One region of the Paenibacillus sp. FSL F4-0243 genome, then DNA from elsewhere that is predicted to be linked to it. Evidence: a T-box and tRNA genes for the amino acid it is inferred to sense, from the RefSeq annotation. Region 1 holds a T-box; the other regions hold tRNA genes.
The links. The T-box of region 1 lies ahead of metG (methionine--tRNA ligase). A T-box ahead of a tRNA ligase gene usually reads a tRNA of that ligase, here a tRNA-Met.
Positions count from the first base shown of each region.

Region 2: it encodes a tRNA-Met, which carries the amino acid that the T-box ahead of metG (methionine--tRNA ligase) is inferred to sense. The anticodon was not compared.
Region 3: it encodes a tRNA-Met, which carries the amino acid that the T-box ahead of metG (methionine--tRNA ligase) is inferred to sense. The anticodon was not compared.

Region 1 covers NZ_CP150151.1:4,248,036-4,253,251, reverse strand. Annotated here, with positions in the region: gene NSS87_RS18880 (LysR family transcriptional regulator) at 1-417, shown strand, start outside; gene NSS87_RS18875 (VOC family protein) at 400-810, opposite strand; gene htpG (molecular chaperone HtpG) at 1,093-2,973, shown strand; T-box leader at 3,109-3,370, shown strand; gene metG (methionine--tRNA ligase) at 3,415-5,061, shown strand; gene NSS87_RS18860 (LysR family transcriptional regulator) at 5,071-5,216, opposite strand, start outside.
Region 2 covers NZ_CP150151.1:6,024,324-6,029,539, reverse strand. Annotated here, with positions in the region: rRNA gene NSS87_RS26735 (23S ribosomal RNA) at 1-1,904, shown strand, start outside; tRNA gene NSS87_RS26730 (tRNA-Asn) at 1,965-2,040, shown strand; tRNA gene NSS87_RS26725 (tRNA-Ser) at 2,044-2,136, shown strand; tRNA gene NSS87_RS26720 (tRNA-Glu) at 2,154-2,228, shown strand; tRNA gene NSS87_RS26715 (tRNA-Val) at 2,284-2,359, shown strand; tRNA gene NSS87_RS26710 (tRNA-Met) at 2,377-2,453, shown strand; tRNA gene NSS87_RS26705 (tRNA-Asp) at 2,480-2,557, shown strand; tRNA gene NSS87_RS26700 (tRNA-Phe) at 2,565-2,640, shown strand; tRNA gene NSS87_RS26695 (tRNA-Thr) at 2,661-2,736, shown strand; tRNA gene NSS87_RS26690 (tRNA-Tyr) at 2,742-2,827, shown strand; tRNA gene NSS87_RS26685 (tRNA-Trp) at 2,834-2,907, shown strand; tRNA gene NSS87_RS26680 (tRNA-His) at 2,944-3,019, shown strand; tRNA gene NSS87_RS26675 (tRNA-His) at 3,060-3,132, shown strand; tRNA gene NSS87_RS26670 (tRNA-Gln) at 3,154-3,228, shown strand; tRNA gene NSS87_RS26665 (tRNA-Gly) at 3,235-3,309, shown strand; tRNA gene NSS87_RS26660 (tRNA-Cys) at 3,322-3,395, shown strand; tRNA gene NSS87_RS26655 (tRNA-Leu) at 3,410-3,488, shown strand; gene NSS87_RS26650 (AraC family transcriptional regulator) at 3,623-4,372, opposite strand; gene NSS87_RS26645 (BMP family ABC transporter substrate-binding protein) at 4,699-5,216, shown strand, end outside.
Region 3 covers NZ_CP150151.1:946,489-951,704, forward strand. Annotated here, with positions in the region: rRNA gene NSS87_RS04090 (23S ribosomal RNA) at 1-1,834, shown strand, start outside; rRNA gene rrf (5S ribosomal RNA) at 1,910-2,026, shown strand; tRNA gene NSS87_RS04100 (tRNA-Ile) at 2,085-2,161, shown strand; tRNA gene NSS87_RS04105 (tRNA-Asn) at 2,165-2,240, shown strand; tRNA gene NSS87_RS04110 (tRNA-Ser) at 2,246-2,338, shown strand; tRNA gene NSS87_RS04115 (tRNA-Glu) at 2,355-2,426, shown strand; tRNA gene NSS87_RS04120 (tRNA-Val) at 2,433-2,508, shown strand; tRNA gene NSS87_RS04125 (tRNA-Met) at 2,526-2,602, shown strand; tRNA gene NSS87_RS04130 (tRNA-Met) at 2,675-2,751, shown strand; tRNA gene NSS87_RS04135 (tRNA-Asp) at 2,777-2,854, shown strand; tRNA gene NSS87_RS04140 (tRNA-Gln) at 2,871-2,945, shown strand; tRNA gene NSS87_RS04145 (tRNA-Lys) at 2,953-3,028, shown strand; tRNA gene NSS87_RS04150 (tRNA-Leu) at 3,044-3,127, shown strand; tRNA gene NSS87_RS04155 (tRNA-Gly) at 3,134-3,208, shown strand; tRNA gene NSS87_RS04160 (tRNA-Arg) at 3,217-3,293, shown strand; tRNA gene NSS87_RS04165 (tRNA-Pro) at 3,324-3,397, shown strand; tRNA gene NSS87_RS04170 (tRNA-Gly) at 3,410-3,480, shown strand; gene NSS87_RS04175 (YdeI/OmpD-associated family protein) at 3,584-4,048, shown strand; gene NSS87_RS04180 (GreA/GreB family elongation factor) at 4,149-4,604, opposite strand; gene NSS87_RS04185 (sporulation protein Cse60) at 4,999-5,193, shown strand.

The DNA of each region.
Region 1 (5,216 bases):
GATCGTACGATCATTAGAGATGAACCGCTCGTGTTGATAGCTCCCATTAACCATCCCCTTGCCCAGATGGATACAGTAACGTTACAGGATCTAAATAACTGCGAATTAATTGTTTCTGAAGAGAGCTGTATTTATCGGAGTCTGTTCGAGAATTTGTTAAAAGAGCACGGGATTATATTCCGCATTGGTTTTGAGCTTTCGAATCTAGAAGCGATCAAACGATGTGTTATGAATGGGTTAGGGATTGCATTATTACCTAAAATTGTTGCAGAGGAAGAAATTGAGCGGGGGAACTTGGCTGAGCTGCCCTTCGCACATCAAGAAATTCATTTTGATCTGCAGCTTTTGATGCATCCTAAGAAGTGGAAGTCTCAGCCATTGCAATTTCTAACGCAAATGTTACTTGCAAATCATTAGTTTATTCCCATCAGGGTCTTTCACCACAAACCATTGTTGATCTTGAATTTCGGTTACTATCTCTACACCGAGCTCCTTTATGTAGTTGAAAGAGGCTTGCAAATCATCGGTTATAAGCATAAGAGCAGGTGTTGTAATTGGAGGAGCCCCTTCAGGCTCTAAACCTCCCCACATGGGCATGGTGTCCAGAATGATCCCAGTGCTTCCTTGCATAGTTAACGGGCATAAATGACCGTTCATAATCGGATGATCTGCTTCCTGGAGTCCTAGGACTTGGCAATACCAGCTACGGGCTTTTTCAATATCGTGTACGGGGATAAATACACTGCCAATCAAATTCTTAATGGGACTTGTTGCTGAAGAATTTACAATGGACTGCGCTTGTTTATTCATTCGAACTCCTCCTAGGTTTGATAATGATAACCCTTTATTTGGAATTTATGCTCTAGTCTATTTAAAACATAGAATCATCCTACGCGCAAGTGGGTCATTAATGATCAATAAAATCTTAAATTTGTATGCAAAAGATAGCATTCTTTAAAGAAAGTCGCTGTAAATATTGACATTCAAAATCAGTTTATGTTATATAAAAAGAAGAATTAGCACTCATCTAACAAGAGTGCTAATCACGAAATGTTGGACAAGATGTTATTTTGAAAGGAGATTTACTTATTCATGGCCAAAAAAGAGTTTAAAGCGGAATCGAAAAGATTGCTGGAAATGATGATTAACTCCATTTATACACAACGGGAAATTTTTCTGCGCGAGTTGATTTCTAATGCAAGTGATGCAATTGATAAGATCTATTACAAAGCATTAGCTGATGAAAGCCTGGTCTTCAATAAAGAAGATTATTATATTAAAGTGACTGCCGATAAGGCGAACAGAACTTTGACGATCTCCGATACAGGTATCGGGATGACACAAGAAGAGCTGGAGAATAACTTAGGAACAATCGCGAAGAGTGGATCTCTTGCATTTAAGAAAGAGAACGAAGCCAAAGATGGTCACAATATCATCGGACAGTTCGGTGTTGGCTTCTATGCTGCGTTTATGGTAGCAGATGACGTAATTGTGATCAGTAAGGCGCTTGGTAGCGACGAGGCCTTTAAATGGGAGTCTAAGGGCGCTGATGGCTATACTATCGAGCCTGTCGAGAAGGATTCTGTAGGTACTGAAGTGATTTTGAAGATTAAAGAGAATACTGAAGAAGATCAATACGATGAATACTTGGAAGAGTATCGCCTGAAATCCATCATTAAAAAATATTCTGACTTCATTCGTTTCCCAATTAAAATGGACGTGAAGGAGCAAAAGCCAAAAGAAGGCACAGAGAACGAGTTCGAGGAAGTTGTTCAAGAACAAACCGTGAACAGTATGGTGCCAATCTGGCGGAAGAACAAAAACGAGTTGACTACAGAAGATTACGATAACTTCTATGCAGAGAAACGTTACGGCTTCGATAAGCCGCTTAAACATATTCATATCAGTGCCGATGGTGCTGTAGTGTACAATGCAATCCTGTTCATCCCAGAAAATACACCGTTTGACTACTACACAAAGGAATATGAAAAAGGTCTTGAGCTCTATTCCAATGGTGTATTGATTATGAATAAATGTGCGGATCTGCTGCCTGACTATTTTAGCTTTGTAAAAGGTATGGTAGATTCAGAGGATCTTTCGCTAAACATCTCCAGAGAAATGCTCCAGCATGACCGTCAGCTGACTCTGATCGCTAAGAACATTAAGAATAAAGTGAAGAGTCAACTGCAAAGCTTGCTGAAGGATGAAAGAGAGAAGTATGAGCAGTTCTATAACGCTTTTGGCAGACAGCTTAAGTTTGGTGTGTACAACGATTATGGAATGCACAAAGATACACTTCAAGATTTGCTGATGTTCTACTCCTCCAAGGAGAAGAAGCTGGTAACGCTGGACGAATATGTGTCAAGAATGCCAGAAGATCAGAAGTATATCTACTATGCATCCGGAGAGTCGATCGACAGAATCGAAAAGCTCCCACAGACCGAGCTTGTATCGGATAAAGGGTATGAAATTCTTTACTTCACTGATGATATTGATGAATTTGCGATCAAGATGATCATGTCTTATAAAGAAAAAGAATTTAAATCCGTATCCAGTGGTGATCTGGGTATCGAAGCAGACGAAGCGGACAAGCCAACGGAAGCGGAAGAGAACGAAAACAAGGAGCTTTTTGAAGCGATGAAGGACATCTTGTCCGGCAAAGTGAAGAATGTTAAAGCTTCCAAACGTTTAAAGACTCATCCGGTATGCCTCTCAGCTGAAGGCGAATTGACAATCGAGATGGAAAAAATCCTGAAATCGATGCCGAATGGGCAAGAGGTTCAAGCGGATAAGGTACTCGAAATCAACATCCATCACGAAGTCTTCCAGTCTTTGAAAGCGGCAGCTGAGAACGATAAAGAGAAGCTCGGTTTATACACGAACCTGCTGTACAACCAAGCTCTGCTGATCGAAGGATTGCAAGTTAGTGATCCTGTTCAATTCACCAATGATATTTGCAAAATCATGAAATAATTTAAACTACAGGGACCATCCAATTGTACGATTGGGTGGTCTTTTTTTATAAAAACTATGACGAATTCATGGTGCTTGAGCTTATGTATTGACTTTACTCGATAAATTAAGTATTATTTCCAGTAACTTGAATATTCAAAGGCAAAGAAGAGAAAGAGTACCACGGCAATTCTTTCTACAGAGAGCTCCGGTCGCTGAAAAGGAGTAAAGAAAAACCTTGGGAATATGGTCTCAGAGCTGCGCATCGAAACCTTTTGGGTTGTAGGCTGCGCCGGAACCTGCATCCGTTACAGTGCTAGGGTATAAACGTTTATTAACGTCGTACCTGAAGAGGTAAATGTCATGAGGCATTTATAAAATTAGGTGGTAACACGTGAGTAGAACTCTCGTCCTTTGTGGATGGGAGTTTTTTTGTTGTCTAAAAAAAGGAGGAGAAGGTTAATGAGTAATGTGTTTATAGGCGGTGCTTGGCCGTATGCGAATGGATCTTTACATCTTGGAAGATTATCAAGTGTGTTGCCTGGAGATGTGCTGGCACGCTATTTTCGCAGCAAGGGGGATAACGTTTTATATGTGTCAGGCAGCGATTGTCATGGCACACCTGTAGCGGTTCAGGCTGCTAATGAAGGGATCACACCCGAAGCTTTTGCAAGTCGATACCACGAAGAGTTTCTGAAGTGTTTTGAACAGCTGGGATTTAGTTATGATCTTTATACTCGAACGGATCAACAGCAGCATCATAAGGTCGTGCAAGAGTTGTTTGCGAAGCTACTAGAGAATGGTCATTTATATAAAAAAAACATAGCGCAATGTTACTGTGAGGCGGATCAGCGATTTTTGCCAGACAGATATGTGGAAGGGACTTGTCCAGTCTGTGGACAGCGGGCGCGTGGAGATCAATGCGATTATTGTTCTACGATTCTAGATCCTGCCGATTTGTTAGACAGAGTCTGTAAATTATGTGGGAATACACCGACAGAACGACCGACAGAACATTTTTATCTTAGCTTATCTAAATTTCAATCTGAATTAACGGAATATGTAGAGGAAGCACAATTTTGGAGAGAAAACGCTATAAAACTGACCAAACGTTATTTAAAAGAAGAACTGCAGGACCGCGCGGTAACAAGAGACTTATCTTGGGGTGTAGATGTTCCTATAGCTGGATTTGAAGACAAGAAGATTTATGTCTGGATTGAGGCGGTAAGTGGTTATTTATCAGCCAGTAAGCAGTGGGCTGCACAGTCTGGGCGGAGCTGGGAGGATTTTTGGTCAGAGGAACAAGAGGACATCACCGCTTATTATGTCCATGGTAAAGATAATATTCCTTTTCACACCCTGATATGGCCAGCCGTCTTATTAGGAGCAAGAGAACTACATTTACCGGATCGGATTATATCCAGCGAATATTTAACCCTTGAAGGGCAGAAGTTCTCCACTAGCCGTAATTGGGCAGTCTGGGTACCTGATATTCTAGAGCGGTATCATCCAGACTCTATTCGTTATTTCTTAATTGCCAACGGGCCTGAGAAGCGGGATACGGATTTTTCCTGGAGAGAGTTTATTTATAGTCATAATGGTGAGCTGCTTGGAGCATTTGGTAACTTTGTGAATCGCTCATTGGCTTTTGTAGATAAGTTTTATGAAGGGATCGTGCCAAGTGGAAAGTTAGATAAGGGGTGGAGCGATAACATTGACCTCTTGTATCTGGAGTCAGGACGCCTAATTGAAGCGGGAGATTTGAAGGATGCGCTCGAATATATTTTCTTTTATGTACGTAAGGCAAATCAGTATTTTGATCGGCAAAAGCCTTGGATTCAGGTAAAAGAGGATCGGGAAGCTTGTAATAATTCAATATTTACTTGTGTGCAGATTATTGCTAATTTGGCGAATTTGCTGCATCCGTTTCTACCCTTTTCTTGTGAGAAGATTCGGGGGTTCTTATCGCTTGAACTACCGAAATGGAAGCCCTGCTCAGTTCCCCCTTATCAACAGGTAACTGATTTGCAATTGTTGTTTGAACGAATTGATATTACTTGTATTAAAGAAGAGGAGGATAGACTAGTTCAACAACAAGTGAATAAATAGCGAAGATTCTTAACCATTCTTAAAGCTTTCAATAAACTTGGAAGCTAGTGATGATAAGTATTTATCCTTGATCCAGACGGCGGCGACCCGCGTGCGAAGCGACTCACTACTGATTTCTTTATAGATCAAATTACGATTACTCGTTAATTCGAAAG
Region 2 (5,216 bases), 1.8 Mb from region 1:
AAACAGCCCAGACCATCAGCTAAGGTCCCCAAGTGTGTGTTAAGTGGGAAAGGATGTGGAGTTGCACAGACAACCAGGATGTTGGCTTAGAAGCAGCCACCATTGAAAGAGTGCGTAATAGCTCACTGGTCGAGTGACTCTGCGCCGAAAATGTAACGGGGCTAAACACACCACCGAAGCTATGGCTAGATACGTATGTATCTGGGGTAGGGGAGCGTTGTATGTGGGTTGAAGGTGTACCGTAAGGAGCGCTGGACAGCATACAAGTGAGAATGCCGGTATGAGTAACGAAAAGATCAGTGAGAATCTGATCCGCCGAAAGCCCAAGGTTTCCTGAGGAAGGCTCGTCCGCTCAGGGTAAGTCGGGACCTAAGGCGAGGCCGAAAGGCGTAGTCGAAGGACAACAGTTTGAAATTACTGTACCACCGTAATCCGCTATGAGCGATGGGGTGACGCAGGAGGGTAGTGACGCGGACTGATGGATATGTCCGTCTAAGCAGTGAGGCTGATGTGTAGGCAAATCCGCACATCATTAAGGCTGGGCTGTGATGGGGAGCGAAAATTGTAGTAGCGAAGGTCATGATCTCACACTGCCAAGAAAAGCCTCTAGCCAGGAGAAGGTGCCCGTACCGCAAACCGACACAGGTAGGCGAGAAGAGAATTCTAAGGCGCGCGGAAGAACTCTCGTTAAGGAACTCGGCAAAATGACCCCGTAACTTCGGGAGAAGGGGTGCCCCGGTAGTGTGAATAGCACGAGGGGGCCGCAGTGAAAAGGCCCAAGCGACTGTTTAGCAAAAACACAGGTCTGTGCGAAGCCGCAAGGCGAAGTATACGGGCTGACGCCTGCCCGGTGCTGGAAGGTTAAGGGGAGTGGTTAGGGGTAACCCGAAGCTATGAACCGAAGCCCCAGTAAACGGCGGCCGTAACTATAACGGTCCTAAGGTAGCGAAATTCCTTGTCAGGTAAATTCTGACCCGCACGAATGGCGTAACGACTTGGGCGCTGTCTCAACGAGAGATCCGGTGAAATTTTAATACCTGTGAAGATGCAGGTTACCCGCGACAAGACGGAAAGACCCCATGGAGCTTTACTGCAGCTTGATATTGAATTTGGGTACGATCTGTACAGGATAGGTGGGAGCCGTAGAAATCGGAGCGCAAGCTTCGGTGGAGGCGCCGTTGGGATACCACCCTGATCGTATCTAGGTTCTAACCTAGTACCCTAATCGGGTACGGGGACCGTGTCAGGCGGGCAGTTTGACTGGGGCGGTCGCCTCCTAAAGAGTAACGGAGGCGTTCCAAGGTTCCCTCAGAATGGTTGGAAATCATTCGAAGAGTGCAAAGGCATAAGGGAGCTTGACTGCGAGACCTACAAGTCGAGCAGGGACGAAAGTCGGACTTAGTGATCCGGTGGTACCGCATGGAAGGGCCATCGCTCAACGGATAAAAGCTACCCTGGGGATAACAGGCTTATCTCCCCCAAGAGTCCACATCGACGGGGAGGTTTGGCACCTCGATGTCGGCTCATCGCATCCTGGGGCTGAAGTAGGTCCCAAGGGTTGGGCTGTTCGCCCATTAAAGCGGTACGCGAGCTGGGTTCAGAACGTCGTGAGACAGTTCGGTCCCTATCTGTCGTGGGCGCAGGAAATTTGAGAGGAGCTGTCCTTAGTACGAGAGGACCGGGATGGACGTACCGCTGGTGCACCAGTTGTTTCGCCAGAAGCATGGCTGGGTAGCTACGTACGGACGGGATAAGCGCTGAAAGCATCTAAGCGTGAAGCCCCCCTCAAGATGAGATTTCCCAATTAGTAAGACCCCTTGAAGACGACGAGGTAGATAGGTTGGAGGTGGAAGTGCAGTAATGCATGGAGCTGACCAATACTAATCGGTCGAGGGCTTATCCTATACTTAAGACGCAAATTCAATTCGGATTCAGTTTTCAGGCATCAAGCCTGGTATGAATATTCCCTGATAGCTCAGTTGGTAGAGCACTCGACTGTTAATCGAGTTGTCACAGGTTCGAGTCCTGTTCGGGGAGCCATATGGAGAGGTGTCCGAGTTTGGCCGAAGGAGCACGATTGGAAATCGTGTAGGCGCCACAAGCGTCTCGAGGGTTCGAATCCCTCTCTCTCCGCCACAAATTTTACTTAGTATGGCCCGTTGGTCAAGGGGTTAAGACACCTCCCTTTCACGGAGGTAACATGGGTTCGAATCCCATACGGGTCACCAAATTTTCACTTGATTTTACATAGTGGACTTTGGTACAATAACAATTGTTGTTTACGGAGGCTTAGCTCAGCTGGGAGAGCATCTGCCTTACAAGCAGAGGGTCGGGGGTTCGATCCCCTCAGCCTCCACCATATTCATTTAAGAACGACGCGGGGTGGAGCAGCCCGGTAGCTCGTCGGGCTCATAACCCGAAGGCCGCAGGTTCAAATCCTGCCCCCGCAACCAATTTTCATCAAGTAATTATATCTTTTGGAACCGTGGTGTAGTTGGCCTAACATGCCTGCCTGTCACGCAGGAGATCGCGAGTTCGAATCTCGTCGGTTCCGCCATTTTCTTGGCTCGATAGCTCAGTCGGTAGAGCAGAGGACTGAAAATCCTCGTGTCGGCGGTTCGAATCCGTCTCGAGCCACCATATAGTATACAACTTAATATGCCGGTGTAGCTCAATTGGTAGAGCAACTGACTTGTAATCAGTAGGTTGGGGGTTCAAGTCCTCTCGCCGGCACCATCTTTGGGGGATTAGCGAAGTGGCCAAACGCATCAGACTGTAAATCTGCTCACGTACGTGTTCGGTGGTTCGAATCCATCATCCCCCACCATTTTTTAGGGGCATAGTTTAAAGGTAGAACAACGGTCTCCAAAACCGTTGGTGTGGGTTCAATTCCTGCTGCCCCTGCCAATCTTTATCTAAAGTCTTTCTCTAAAGTTTAATATGGCGGTCGTGGCGAAGGGGTTAACGCACCGGTTTGTGGATCCGGCATTCGTGGGTTCAAGTCCCATCGGTCGCCCCATTTACTTTAAGAAGAACAGCAACAATATTAGTTTAATATGGCGATTGTGGCGAAGTGGTTAACGCACCGGATTGTGGTTCCGGCATTCGTGGGTTCGAGACCCATCAGTCGCCCCTTTTATTTTAAAATGTTATTGGGGATTAGCCAAGCGGTAAGGCAACGGACTTTGACTCCGTCATGCATAGGTTCAAATCCTATATCCCCAGCCATTTTATGCGGACGTGGCTCAGCGGTAGAGCATCGCCTTGCCAAGGCGAGGGTCGCGGGTTCGATTCCCGTCGTCCGCTCCAAAGTTTTCATATGGCGCCATAGCCAAGTGGTAAGGCAAAGCTCTGCAAAAGCTTTATCCCCAGTTCAAATCTGGGTGGCGCCTCCATTAATTTCATATGTGCCGGCGTGGCGGAATGGCAGACGCGCTCGACTCAAAATCGAGAGGGAAACCGTGGAGGTTCGAGTCCTCTCGCCGGTATATCAAAAAGGTTTGTAAAGTCGCTTGTATAAGCAACTTTACAAACCTTTTTTCTTTGTCTTTGAGCTTTTTATTCTTAAGCCGTTGAATTAGAGGCGTCTCTAATCAACGGCCTTTTTGTGTGGAGTTTTGTTTTATTGACTGCTTAGTCGGAATGCTCGTGGGGTGAGACCAATTTCACGTTTAAACATATTGCAGAATTGGGCGTCATTCACAAACCCAGCAGCAGCTGATACTTCAGAGATATGCATTTGGGTATGTTGCAAGAGAGACTTTGCATAATCCAGACGTTTCAATAGTAGATAGCGCAGAGGTGAAGAACCGAATCGTTCTTTAAATAAATGGCGGAAACGATCATAGCTGTATCCAGACATCTCTGAAAGTGTTGCGACCGATAGCTTATGGCGGTAATGCTCATTCATATAGTTTAGAACATATTGGACTCTGTCTTCCGTTGGTGATTGAAACCCAGAGGCACTAAGAAGCCGTATCAGATGAACAGTGATTTCGCTCATTTGCAGGTTCAATAGTTCAGAGAATCCATCTTGTTTGCGCGTAAACTCTGCTTTCATTCGAAGCAAGATCTGTAGAACAGTATGGTCTTTATCATCTTCATATACGCCTTGCAAATTCTCCATATATGGGTGATTTGAATGGAAGCCTACAAATAGTATAGTAGCATCCTCGCGATGATTCTCATCATGTTTATGATTGGGTGGTATCAGCGCGAATGAAGAAGAACGAAAATGATAACTTCGCGAACCTATATTGGTAGTTCCTAAGCCGTTTAAATAATAGACTAGTTCATAACATTCATGCTGGTGTGGTGGAATATAGGTATTAACCTCATGTGCTGCATTTACAATATATAGAACACGATCCATGATGACCCTCCAATAATTATGTTTTAGCCGAATCATACAAAAATATGACCGAAATCATATAATTATTTTCATTAATATTTGATATGATCGTATCAAGAAATCCGAAGATTAGCAACCTGACTGGCCATCTCGTTCGGGAATTAGTCGGATTATTCGTAAAAATTATAATTTTATCTCTTTTTTTGAGTGTATTCGTTAAAATCATTAAAATTTTGACAATGTTACATGAAAAATGAGAGTTTCCATCTAAATCGTGAAATATACAACGGACTAAGAAGGAGAACCTCTCAAATTACTAACCAACTATAAATAGGGGGAATAGAAAAATGAAAAAGAAAGTTCTTTCTTTGTTGTTACTAGTAGTAATGGTAATGGTCACAGCCTGTGGAAATAATACGTCGAGTAATGGATCTTCCGCGAATGCAGGATCTAACGCAGCTGAAGGTGGAGAAACAGGTTCAGGGGATAAACTCAAAGTAGTACTTCTGATTCCAGGAACGCTTGGAGATAAATCTTTCTTTGACTCTGCGAATAGCGGTTTGCAAAAGGTTAAGGATGAGCTGGGTGCAGAAACAAAAGTTGTAGAAATGGGTGTCGATAAAACGAAATGGGAGCCTACGTTTAACGATATCGCCGCTGAGGACTGGGATGTTATTATTTCTGGCGGATCGGAAATTACAGAGATGTTTAATGCAACGGCTGAATTATATCCTGACAAAAAGTTCATTAACTATGATACCGATATAGATGAAGCACCAGAGAATATGTACAACATGTCTTATGCAACAAATGAAGTATCTTTTCTAGCAGGTGCTGTAGCGGCGCTAGCTACACAATCGGATAT
Region 3 (5,216 bases), 3.3 Mb from region 1:
CAACCAGGATGTTGGCTTAGAAGCAGCCACCATTGAAAGAGTGCGTAATAGCTCACTGGTCGAGTGACTCTGCGCCGAAAATGTAACGGGGCTAAACACACCACCGAAGCTATGGCTAGATACGTATGTATCTGGGGTAGGGGAGCGTTGTATGTGGGTTGAAGGTGTACCGTAAGGAGCGCTGGACAGCATACAAGTGAGAATGCCGGTATGAGTAACGAAAAGATCAGTGAGAATCTGATCCGCCGAAAGCCCAAGGTTTCCTGAGGAAGGCTCGTCCGCTCAGGGTAAGTCGGGACCTAAGGCGAGGCCGAAAGGCGTAGTCGAAGGACAACAGTTTGAAATTACTGTACCACCGTAATCCGCTATGAGCGATGGGGTGACGCAGGAGGGTAGTGACGCGGACTGATGGATATGTCCGTCTAAGCAGTGAGGCTGATGTGTAGGCAAATCCGCACATCGTTAAGGCTGGGCTGTGATGGGGAGTGAAAATTATAGTAGCGAAGGTCATGATCTCACACTGCCAAGAAAAGCCTCTAGCCAGGAGAAGGTGCCCGTACCGCAAACCGACACAGGTAGGCGAGAAGAGAATTCTAAGGCGCGCGGAAGAACTCTCGTTAAGGAACTCGGCAAAATGACCCCGTAACTTCGGGAGAAGGGGTGCCCCGGTAGTGTGAATAGCACGAGGGGGCCGCAGTGAAAAGGCCCAAGCGACTGTTTAGCAAAAACACAGGTCTGTGCGAAGCCGCAAGGCGAAGTATACGGGCTGACGCCTGCCCGGTGCTGGAAGGTTAAGGGGAGTGGTTAGGGGTAACCCGAAGCTATGAACCGAAGCCCCAGTAAACGGCGGCCGTAACTATAACGGTCCTAAGGTAGCGAAATTCCTTGTCAGGTAAATTCTGACCCGCACGAATGGCGTAACGACTTGGGCGCTGTCTCAACGAGAGATCCGGTGAAATTTTAATACCTGTGAAGATGCAGGTTACCCGCGACAAGACGGAAAGACCCCATGGAGCTTTACTGCAGCTTGATATTGAATTTGGGTACGATCTGTACAGGATAGGTGGGAGCCGTAGAAATCGGAGCGCAAGCTTCGGTGGAGGCGCCGTTGGGATACCACCCTGATCGTATCTAGGTTCTAACCTAGTACCCTAATCGGGTACGGGGACCGTGTCAGGCGGGCAGTTTGACTGGGGCGGTCGCCTCCTAAAGAGTAACGGAGGCGTTCCAAGGTTCCCTCAGAATGGTTGGAAATCATTCGAAGAGTGCAAAGGCATAAGGGAGCTTGACTGCGAGACCTACAAGTCGAGCAGGGACGAAAGTCGGACTTAGTGATCCGGTGGTACCGCATGGAAGGGCCATCGCTCAACGGATAAAAGCTACCCTGGGGATAACAGGCTTATCTCCCCCAAGAGTCCACATCGACGGGGAGGTTTGGCACCTCGATGTCGGCTCATCGCATCCTGGGGCTGAAGTAGGTCCCAAGGGTTGGGCTGTTCGCCCATTAAAGCGGTACGCGAGCTGGGTTCAGAACGTCGTGAGACAGTTCGGTCCCTATCTGTCGTGGGCGCAGGAAATTTGAGAGGAGCTGTCCTTAGTACGAGAGGACCGGGATGGACGTACCGCTGGTGCACCAGTTGTTTCGCCAGAAGCATGGCTGGGTAGCTACGTACGGACGGGATAAGCGCTGAAAGCATCTAAGCGTGAAGCCCCCCTCAAGATGAGATTTCCCAATTAGTAAGACCCCTTGAAGACGACGAGGTAGATAGGTTGGAGGTGGAAGTGCAGTAATGCATGGAGCTGACCAATACTAATCGGTCGAGGGCTTATCCTATACTTAGAACGCAAATTCAATTCGGATTCAGTTTTCAGGCGACTCAAGCCTGAGCATTTACGCTGTAAATGCCCGTTTGGTGGCGATAGCGGAGGGGTTCCACACGTACCCATCCCGAACACGACCGTTAAGCCCTCCAGCGCCGATGGTACTTGGACCGAAGGGTCCTGGGAGAGTAGGACGTCGCCAAGCGGACAACCACATAACCCGTGGTATTTTTTTTGCCCTTAATATTGATGTGTCTTAAAAAGGGCCTTTAGCTCAGCTGGTTAGAGCGCACCCCTGATAAGGGTGAGGTCGGTGGTTCGAGTCCACTAAGGCCCACCATATTCCCTGATAGCTCAGTTGGTAGAGCACTCGACTGTTAATCGAGTTGTCACAGGTTCGAGTCCTGTTCGGGGAGCCATTTATGGAGAGGTGTCCGAGTTTGGCCGAAGGAGCACGATTGGAAATCGTGTAGGCGCCACAAGCGTCTCGAGGGTTCGAATCCCTCTCTCTCCGCCACAAAGTTTATTAGCATGGCCCGTTGGTCAAGGGGTTAAGACACCTCCCTTTCACGGAGGTAACATGGGTTCGAATCCCATACGGGTCATAACATGGAGGCTTAGCTCAGCTGGGAGAGCATCTGCCTTACAAGCAGAGGGTCGGGGGTTCGATCCCCTCAGCCTCCACCATATTCATTTAAGAACGACGCGGGGTGGAGCAGCCCGGTAGCTCGTCGGGCTCATAACCCGAAGGCCGCAGGTTCAAATCCTGCCCCCGCAACCAAATTTTCCTTAAGCATGATGTTTTGGGACTAGCTGGCGTAGTGTAAATGAATAGTATATAATTATTAAATGACGCGGGGTGGAGCAGCCCGGTAGCTCGTCGGGCTCATAACCCGAAGGCCGCAGGTTCAAATCCTGCCCCCGCAACCAATTTACTCTTATGCATTATGTCTATGGAACCGTGGTGTAGTTGGCCTAACATGCCTGCCTGTCACGCAGGAGATCGCGAGTTCGAATCTCGTCGGTTCCGCCATTTAGTTAATTATTGTTGGGGATTAGCCAAGCGGTAAGGCAACGGACTTTGACTCCGTCATGCATAGGTTCAAATCCTATATCCCCAGCCATTTATGAGAGCCATTAGCTCAGTTGGTAGAGCACCTGACTTTTAATCAGGGTGTCGAAGGTTCGAGTCCTTCATGGCTCACCATTATTTTCAAAGTGTGCGCGTGTGGCGGAATGGCAGACGCACCAGACTTAGGATCTGGCGTTTCACGACGTGGGGGTTCAAGTCCCTTCACGCGCACCATATTTTGCGGAAGTGGCTCAGCGGTAGAGCATCGCCTTGCCAAGGCGAGGGTCGCGGGTTCGATTCCCGTCTTCCGCTCCATAATTTTTGCGCCCTTAGCTCAGCTGGATAGAGCGTTTGACTACGAATCAAAAGGCCGGGAGTTCGAATCTCTCAGGGCGCGCCATTTTTATTACTAAGTAATTACATGTTTTGACGGGATGTAGCTCAGCTTGGTAGAGCACCTGGTTTGGGACCAGGGGGTCGCATGTTCAAATCGTGTCATCCCGATTTTATACCTTTGCGGGTGTAGTTCAATGGTAGAACTTCAGCCTTCCAAGCTGATAGCGTGGGTTCGATTCCCATCACCCGCTTATAATTAAGAAACATCTGTCTATTATAGGCAGGTGTTTTTTTTGTATAGTTACATTCATATGGATACAATAGAACTTAGGGCTTTTAGTTGAGGAGGTAGCAATGTTTGAATTTGAAGCTAAATTAGTGCGACCTGATGCAAGTGGGAGCTGGACTTATCTTAACGTCCCTTTTGATGCCGAACAAATATTTGAAACAAAGTCCAGAATACAGGTAAAAGGAAGTGTAAATGGAATCCCCTATAGAGGAACGCTTATGCCCCATGGAAACGGAAAGCATTTTATGGTGGTAAAGAAAGAACTACGGGATCTAGCCAAAGCTCAACCTGGTGATATTGTGCATGTGACGATGGAGCAAGATCATCAATTACGGGAGGTAGAAGCCCCTAAGGATTTCCTTGATGCGTTGAGTAGTCATGAGCAGGCAGAAGCTTATTATAACGGTCTGGCTTATTCTTATCAGAAGGAATATGTATCTTGGATCGAAGCGGCGAAAAGACCTGAAACCAGAGCATCTCGTATCGAAAAATCAGTCAGTAAACTGGGTGAAGGCTTGAGGCTCAAATAAAAGTATGAAGAGTGCTTAGCAGGCTGAATAGATGAACAGCGTCCTCTTCCATAAGATTGGAAAGGGACGCTGTTAATGTTGGTGATATGTGCAAGTGGGCTTAAATAAGAACGGCCACCTCACCACAATTCACAAACTTAATACTTTCGATTTTTACTGATAACTCACCTGAAGGAATAGCTAGCTGACATGTACTGCCGATCTGAGCTAACAGCAACTGCATGCCAATAGGCGAGAACATTGAAATCTTGTTATCATTGGGTTCTGCCTGGTTTGGAAATACGATGGTGTAGGTATCTGTAGTATTGTCGTCTAAGTAGCGTAGCTGAAGCTGACTTCCAATCAATACGAGTGAATTCAATTCTTCACCACTAAAACGGGAAAGTAATTGTTCCAGCTCGGAGCAATAACGGGACAACAGCGTTTCAGCATTACTTCTTTGTTTGCTTCGTTCCGGGAAATACTGATTTAGAAATGCGATTTTTTCCTCATCAAAATAAATAAGCTGCTGGACCAGTTGTGTCCTTGAGCCTTCATAAATTAGACTATGGTTCATAGTAGATTTCACCCCCTCTAAGTAGCACATTCTTTGCAAATTTGTTATGACGCGTTGCCATATTAAAATCCCTCCTATACAAATAGAGGTCCCCTAGAGGGAACCTTCTGATCAGTATAACAGCTTCTATATGTAAATCCAATCCATTTTGCAAAGGCAATAAATTCTTACTAAATATTGTATTTAAAACGTTTGACTATTGTATAGTTGGGTGCTATGATAGGCTGATGTTATAGGCATTTCGTAGAAAACTGCGGAATGCCTATACTATATTTCGAAGATAATTTTACATTAAATGTTACCAGGGGAGTGATACGCCATGTACATTTCGTTGAGTTCACCTATAGAATCTAGACATAAAAAGTAACTATAATTTATTAAAGGAGAGATCAGGATGATTCAAGTAAAAGAGTTTGTAGATGCTGATAATTCGTATGCTGAGAATAAGGCGAATGAGTTCTTGGCGGGGCTGCGTGAGGAACAGGTTGTGAATATCTGTTACGGTTCGGTAGTTAAATCTTCACGTGATGGGGCAGAGCATCAAAGAAGCAGTATACTGGTCGTGTATAAGACAAATGAAGGGCAATAACTGGAATACTTTTTTTTCGTGCT